3 regions of the Priestia sp. GS2 genome follow, and region 1 is predicted to be linked to each of the others. Evidence: riboswitches for the same ligand, from Rfam matches in the RefSeq annotation. Region 1 holds a riboswitch; each other region holds the start of a gene.
The links. A riboswitch is a leader RNA that binds a small molecule or an ion and turns the genes downstream of it on or off. The one in region 1 is predicted to bind S-adenosylmethionine.
Positions count from the first base shown of each region.

Region 2: it holds a riboswitch for S-adenosylmethionine, as region 1 does, so the genes downstream of both, V2145_RS15180 (hypothetical protein) here and V2145_RS12445 (trans-sulfuration enzyme family protein) in region 1, are expected to answer to the same signal.
Region 3: it holds a riboswitch for S-adenosylmethionine, as region 1 does, so the genes downstream of both, V2145_RS17425 (YezD family protein) here and V2145_RS12445 (trans-sulfuration enzyme family protein) in region 1, are expected to answer to the same signal.

Region 1 is NZ_JAZGJX010000001.1:2,412,690-2,414,962, reverse strand. Features, by position in the region: gene V2145_RS12450 (CotH kinase family protein) at 75-1,151, shown strand; SAM riboswitch class I at 1,246-1,370, shown strand; gene V2145_RS12445 (trans-sulfuration enzyme family protein) at 1,444-2,273, shown strand, end outside.
Region 2 is NZ_JAZGJX010000001.1:2,986,380-2,988,652, reverse strand. Features, by position in the region: gene V2145_RS15190 (DMT family transporter) at 1-357, shown strand, start outside; gene V2145_RS15185 (hypothetical protein) at 448-612, shown strand; gene V2145_RS15180 (hypothetical protein) at 751-1,158, opposite strand; SAM riboswitch class I at 1,249-1,358, opposite strand; gene V2145_RS15175 (hypothetical protein) at 1,603-1,944, shown strand.
Region 3 is NZ_JAZGJX010000001.1:3,412,830-3,415,102, reverse strand. Features, by position in the region: gene V2145_RS17435 (alanine/glycine:cation symporter family protein) at 1-211, opposite strand, end outside; gene cdaS (sporulation-specific diadenylate cyclase CdaS) at 430-1,056, opposite strand; SAM riboswitch class I at 1,278-1,384, shown strand; gene V2145_RS17425 (YezD family protein) at 1,489-1,632, shown strand; gene V2145_RS17420 (phosphoadenylyl-sulfate reductase) at 1,728-2,273, shown strand, end outside.

The DNA.
Region 1 (2,273 bases):
AGCAAGGAGTTTCTAGCATCTCATTAGGAGAGGAGCTCATATAATTTAAAATGTATCTAAAAGGAGGGAACGAGATGGGAATTGTCACCTATTCTGTTTTTGCTAATGTTCGGGATTTTAAAGAGTTAAAAGCTGATATTTGGTCTGAAGATGCAATACCTGCAGTGATGAAAGTCCATAAAAAAAGGTATGAAATTGGTTTAACCTTAAGGGGATCACACATTCGAGAAATGAGAAAGAAATCGTACTATGTGGAGTTTTATTCACCAAAGAAATTTGGGCAAACCAACGAAATTCATCTCAATGCAGAATACAAAGATCCCTCGTTAGTTCGAAATAAGCTATCGCTGGATTTCTTTTCAGATCTTGGCGTACTATCACCTAAATCACAGTTTGTTCATCTTACCATTAACGGGAAAAATGAAGGCGTGTATTTACAGTTAGAATCGGTAAATGAGTATTTCTTAACAAAGCGTAATTTGCCAAAAGGCTCTATTTTCTATGCTGTAGACGGAGATGCAAACTTCTCGTTAATGAGTGATTTGGATGAGAAGCCAAAAGAATCACTTCAATCAGGGTACGAAACAAAAGTAGCATATGGAGCAGATGAAGAAGCATTAGAATATTTTATTTACAATTTAAATACATGGACAAATCAAGAATTTGAAGATAACATTGAAAAGCACTTAGAAGTAGATCGCTATTTGGCTTGGTTAGTGGGAGTAATTTGCCTTCAAAATTTTGATGGTTTTGTTCATAACTATGCTTTGTACCGAAACAGTGATACGAAGTGCTTTGAACTTCTTCCTTGGGATTATGATGCTACATGGGGACGCGATGTTAATGGAGATGAAATGGAAAGTAACTATGTAAGAATGGAAGGGTTTAATACGTTAACAGCACGTTTATTGGCTATATCAAAATTTAAGAATCAGTATATTAAAAAAATGAATTCTGTGTTAGATCATCAGTTCACCGTTAATTATATGAAACCAAGAGTTGAAGACCTTCATCAATTAATTTTACCTTATGTAGAAAAAGATCCGTATCTACAGCACAAGTTAGCAACCTTTTATCAAGAGCCTGCGTTTATTTGTAATTTTATTAAAGAAAGAGAAGCCTATTTAAGAAAATCCATGAAGTCTTTTTGAATAAATAAGATAATTGAAATTGTTTTGAAAATTCTATTGACATTCTTTGTTATTTTTATTAAAGTATACACAATGAATAATTAACTTAATAAAACTCTTATCCAGAGTGGCGGAGGGACTGGCCCTGCGAAGCCCAGCAACCATCAAATCATACGTTATTCAGTAAGTTTGAACGGTGCTAATTCCTGTGGAATACGATTGTATTTTAACAGATGAGAGAAGTCGTGATTAAGCGAACGCTCTTCCATCTGTGAAGAGTTTTTTTTATTTACTGCAAAGAGGAGAGGACATTATGCATATTGAAACACTACTTGTTCGTTCAGGTGTCAATCGAGACCCTGCTACAGGCTCTATTACTACACCGATTTATCAAGCATCCACGTTTGCACATCCCCGTTTAGGAGAAAGCACAGGATATGACTATGCTCGAACGGCTAATCCAACAAGGACAGCGTTAGAAGAAGCGATTACAGCGTTAGAAGCAGGAGAAGTTGGAGCGGCATTTGCTTCAGGAATGGCAGGAGTTATGGCTGTACTTGCTTTGTTTAAAAACGGTGATCATTTAATCGTCTCTGAAGATTTATATGGTGGTACATACAGAGTTTTAAATGATATTTTTGCTGAGCAAGGTATAGAAGTAACGTATGTGAATACTGCTCATTTAGATCAAGTTAAGGCAGCAGTAAAGCAGAATACGAAAGCATTGTTCATTGAAACACCAACCAACCCAATGATGCACGTAACGGATTTAAAAGGAATTATTGAACTTGCTAAAGAAAGTGATTTGTTAACAATTGTTGATAATACGTTTATGTCACCATACTACCAAAGGCCACTTACTCTCGGAGCTGATATTGTAATTCATAGCGCTAGTAAATACATTGGTGGTCACAATGACGTAGTGGCTGGCTTAGTCGTTACGCGATGTTGCGAGTTAGGTGAAAAAATTCGCTTTTATCAAAATGCAGCTGGTGCAATCTTAGGTCCGCAAGATAGCTGGTTATTGTTACGAGGTATTAAAACGCTTGCTTTACGCATGGAGAAACATAACGAAAATGCACTGAAAATTTCGAATTGGCTGACTAAACATAAGTTAGTTGAGAAAGTTTATTACCCAGGTCT
Region 2 (2,273 bases), 570 kb from region 1:
ATTATCTTAGCAATTTATGGTTTATTTACTGCTGGCCCACCTAGCGCTTCACAGGTCATTCAATCGGGCTGGGTTGCTTTGTTTTCAGGCGTTATTGCGACGGTCTTATTCTTTGCAGCAACTAATATGGTTACAGGTGATATGAAAAAGCTCGGAGCAGTCGAAGCTACTCAGTCGCTTGAAGTATTGTTTGCGTTACTTGGTGAAATGATTCTGCTTGGCATGCCGCTACCTACATACGTTTCGTGTATTGGAATTATACTTGTTATTGCTGGTATGGCGTTAAATAGCTACGTATCAAGCAGGAAAGGGAATAGGGAAACCAAACCAGAAATGAAGCAAGCAACAAATCTGTAAAAGTAGATGAAAATTTTGGAGAAAAAGGCTTCATTTACGTACATTAGTGGTAAAATAGAATATATATATTCTATAAAGGAGGAATGTCAGGTGAGTGCCTTAATTGTAGGCTTAGTAGCTTCCGTTCTTTCCGTTTGTTTACTGTTTTCCAATCGTCAGAAGCGTGTTAATAAGGTCCAATCTACGCAGTCGTTACATGCACAAAATATGAACAAGCAGAGTGAGCAAGACGATTCTCTCATGTATTATATATAGGAAGCTGTTACAGTAAAAGTAGGCCGAGAAGATGTAAATGCTTCTCGGCTTTTTCTTGTGGTTTTAGTTGCGATGTGAAAGCTGGGGTCCGCACTATATAAATATTTTAAAATTGAAGCAAGCGATAATCTTAACAACTTACTTAGTAAACGTTATAGTTTCCCTTACAATCTTAGCATTATAAATTTGAAAGTGTGTTGTACCTAGTATATTTTTAACCTTTTCATTTGATAACCTTGTCTTCCAATTGACTGATACGTCCCAATCATTTAATTCGCCTATTCTATTACAAGTTAAGCTATCTATGAATATAGATCTTTCCCCGATATCAACCATTGTTTTAATAATTTCAGCTTTTATCTGAGCACTGGTTATAAATTCTTTCTTATTATATATAACTCCTTGGCTGTCATAATAAGAAGGGATTTCATTTAGCTTATTTTGATTCCAAACATAATTGTAAAAATTGAAAATAAAAGAGGTGATTTCAAATGAAGTTAACTCTTTAGGTTGTTTATATGTTTCTAAGGCTAATTTAGTTTGCATCTCCATTCTCCTGTACATTGAATATAGTATTATAAATATAAAAAACCTCTCTATTTATAAAATAGAGAGGTTACATATTCTGCAATATGCTTCTTATCTTGCAAAGTAACTAACTTTGCAGGAATTAGCACCTTTTCAAACAAATGTTTGAAGGTTGCTGGGTTTCATAGGGCCAGTCCCTCCACCTCTCTGGATAAGTAATATAAAGTTAGAGATAATTTTACCATATATAACAAACATGTAAAGTGGTCGGGAAGCAATTAACTGAAATAATTTGTTTATTTTTCACAAAAAAAGTATACTTGACACATCGGAATAATATGTTTTATTATATTAATATAAATTAAAGCACATTAAATACAATTCTTGCCGACTAGAAAGCTAGAGGCTCCCATTTGAAACTAAATGGGAGCCTCTTTATTTCTACAGAAAGGAGAATACATTATGACGTCTTTCAATCAAAAAGCGTTGGAATTAACAGAGTATGAGATTACAAGTGGAATAACCAACAGCAAATATCTTAATCTGCCAGATTTGGAGTTCTCCTTATGGTGTCAAAGGAAATATAAAGTGACTAAAGGTATATATAATGAGCTCGATTGCTGGTTTTACGAGTACGACATTGTAAATGTCCATCATCGTCGCATTTATATTCTTGCGTTTTTAGAATTTATTAAAGAACAGAGTAATGATAAAAAGAAGTATTTTCAATTCGGAGCAGGGGGGTTAAATGGTAAACTCCATCAGTTTATAAGAAATTGTGAAATAGAGAGTTACAAAATATAAGAGAGTGTTGGAAAGTTAAGCAGCGGATGAAGGGTTAGCCATGAAGTTGTAGAACTTTTGCCAAAGTAGATGGTTCAGTTGCATATTTATTTGCCTACCACTTTCTATGCTTATCATCTATTCATTTATTTGGTTCTTCAGAGCAAACGAATAAACATTACAAGGAAGCATTAGAAAATCAGCTGTTTTGGACAAAAACAAACGGATAATGGCACAGTAGTATTTAATGAAGTAGAGATACTGTGTTCTTTTCAAACAGAGGAAAGTCAGCTAATCTCAACAATCAGACCGCATATTGCAAAAATAATCTTAATCTATATTCTACTTGG
Region 3 (2,273 bases), 1.0 Mb from region 1:
AAGCTTGAAAGGATGTAATTCCTTTTTTATCGCTTCCGTCGGTCTTAGCGCCTTCACCTAACAAGCGAACCATTTCTTTGAACTGACTAAATTGAACGAATTTTGTACGAATTGTAAAATATAATCCAACTAATAAAAGAAGCGCAATCAATATGTAAGTCCATAAAAAATTATTGGCCTCATTCACAAAGTTGCTGAATAGAGTCGATATGGTTTCCATCCTAAAAGTTCTCTCCCTTAATTAATGATTAACCTTAGCTGTTCATAAAAAGTGTCATTTTAATAATGATTTTTCAAATGTGTAAGGTTTTCTGACATTAGTGATTATAGCGCGTTAGACGTATAAAAGGCAACCTGTAATAAGTTTTTTTTATCGTTTAATCTCTTTTTTTATAACTATAAGGTATGATGTCAGACAGGTGCAGCCGCTTACAAATTATTTTTACTGGAATGAATTGGATATAAACTTCCATCTAAAGCAAAAGAGATTCGACCGCTTTCTTCCGATACTACTAAGATAAGTGCGTCGCATTGTTCAGACATGCCAAGAGCGGCACGGTGACGTGTTCCAAGTTTTTTTTGCAGTACCTTTGTGGAGAGTGGTAATACGTTAGCTGCTGAAATGATTTGATTCTTTCTAATTACAACGGCACCATCATGCAATGGATTTCCAGGATAAAAGATGGTTTCAACGAGCGTCGAGGTAACAGGAGCATGGATAGGAATTCCTTTTTGAATTAGATGCTCCACGGAGTCATCCCTCTCAATAACCATTAAGGCTCCGTGATGTTTCTCAGATAAATTATGTATCGCGAGTGAAAGAGCTGCGTATTCGTGAGTATAAGGAGACAAGTAGTGTCTTAAATAATAAGATGCAGCTGTGGACTGGACGCTTTGAAATAATTTTCGTAAGTCTTCAAAATCACATAAAACACAGTGGTCACTGCTTTCTAGATGTTGCTGAATTTTCATTGCTTCCGCTGCTATTTGATTTAAATGATCTTGTAAACTTTGTTTGATTACATCATCTAATTGAAAAGAGTGACTTTCTATCATTGAACATAGCTCCAATCTAAAATAATCATTATGTTTTAATGTGTACGAAAGATATAAATCTATACTATAGGGATTTGAGTTAAGAGTGACGCCCAAAAAAACTGTGCATATAATAAAAAAATAATAGATATTTCTGTTAATTTAAAGTATAGTTTTCTTATCGGATAAATAATTTTTTTGTTGTTGACAAATATTCTAAATATGCTAAAATTTTTAAAAAATACTTATCCAGAGTGGTGGAGGGAACTGGCCCTTTGAAACCCAGCAACCTGCACATTGTGCAAGGTGCTAACTCCAACAAAATGATTTTCATTTTGAAAGATAAGGTGAATTTGTTGCCTAATCAGTCTTTCAAGTGTGAAAGACTTTTTATTTTTTATGAAAAAACAGAAGCCTGTTGAATATATTGTTAACAAATAAGGAGGGACTGTGATGGCACAAAACTCTGACTTAAATTCTGTTTTTGCAAGTGTAGAAAAAATGCTAAGCGACATGAAGTTTGGTTCAATCACGCTTGTGGTTCAAGATGGGAAAGTAGTTCAACTTGAGAAAAATGAAAAAGTAAGAATTAAATAAATAGCTGACTAGACAAACTAGAGGCGGTTTTATCCTTCACCACTGGGATAAAACCGTCTTTTTTGATTGGATAACAAAGTATTGGAGTGAAAATCATGAGTGTATATACGTATGAGAATTGGCCAAATCAATTTCCAAATTTTGATGAGCAAGATGAAACAAAAGGAGCTTTAAAGGCTTTAGAGTGGGCATATAACCACTACGGTGATTCTCTTATTTATGCATCTAGCTTTGGAATTGAAGGAATTGTATTAATTGATTTAATTTCAAAAGTGAAAAAAGATGCGCATATTGTTTTTTTAGATACAGGTGTTCATTTTAAAGAAACGTACGAAGTTATTGAAGCAATTAAAGCGAAATTTCCAGACTTACGTATCCAAATGAAAAAACCTAACCTATCGCTACAAGAGCAAGCTGAAAAGCATGGTGATGAGCTTTGGAAAACTGAGCCTAACCTATGCTGTCAAATTAGAAAGATTATCCCCTTAAAAGAATCACTTGCGCCTTATGATGCTTGGATCTCAGGGTTAAGAAGAGAACAGTCTGAGTCAAGAAGTAAAACAGAATTCTTTAATAAGGATGAGAAATTTAAGAAGGTTAAAGTTTGTCCATTAATTCACTGGTCTTGGAAAGAGATTTGG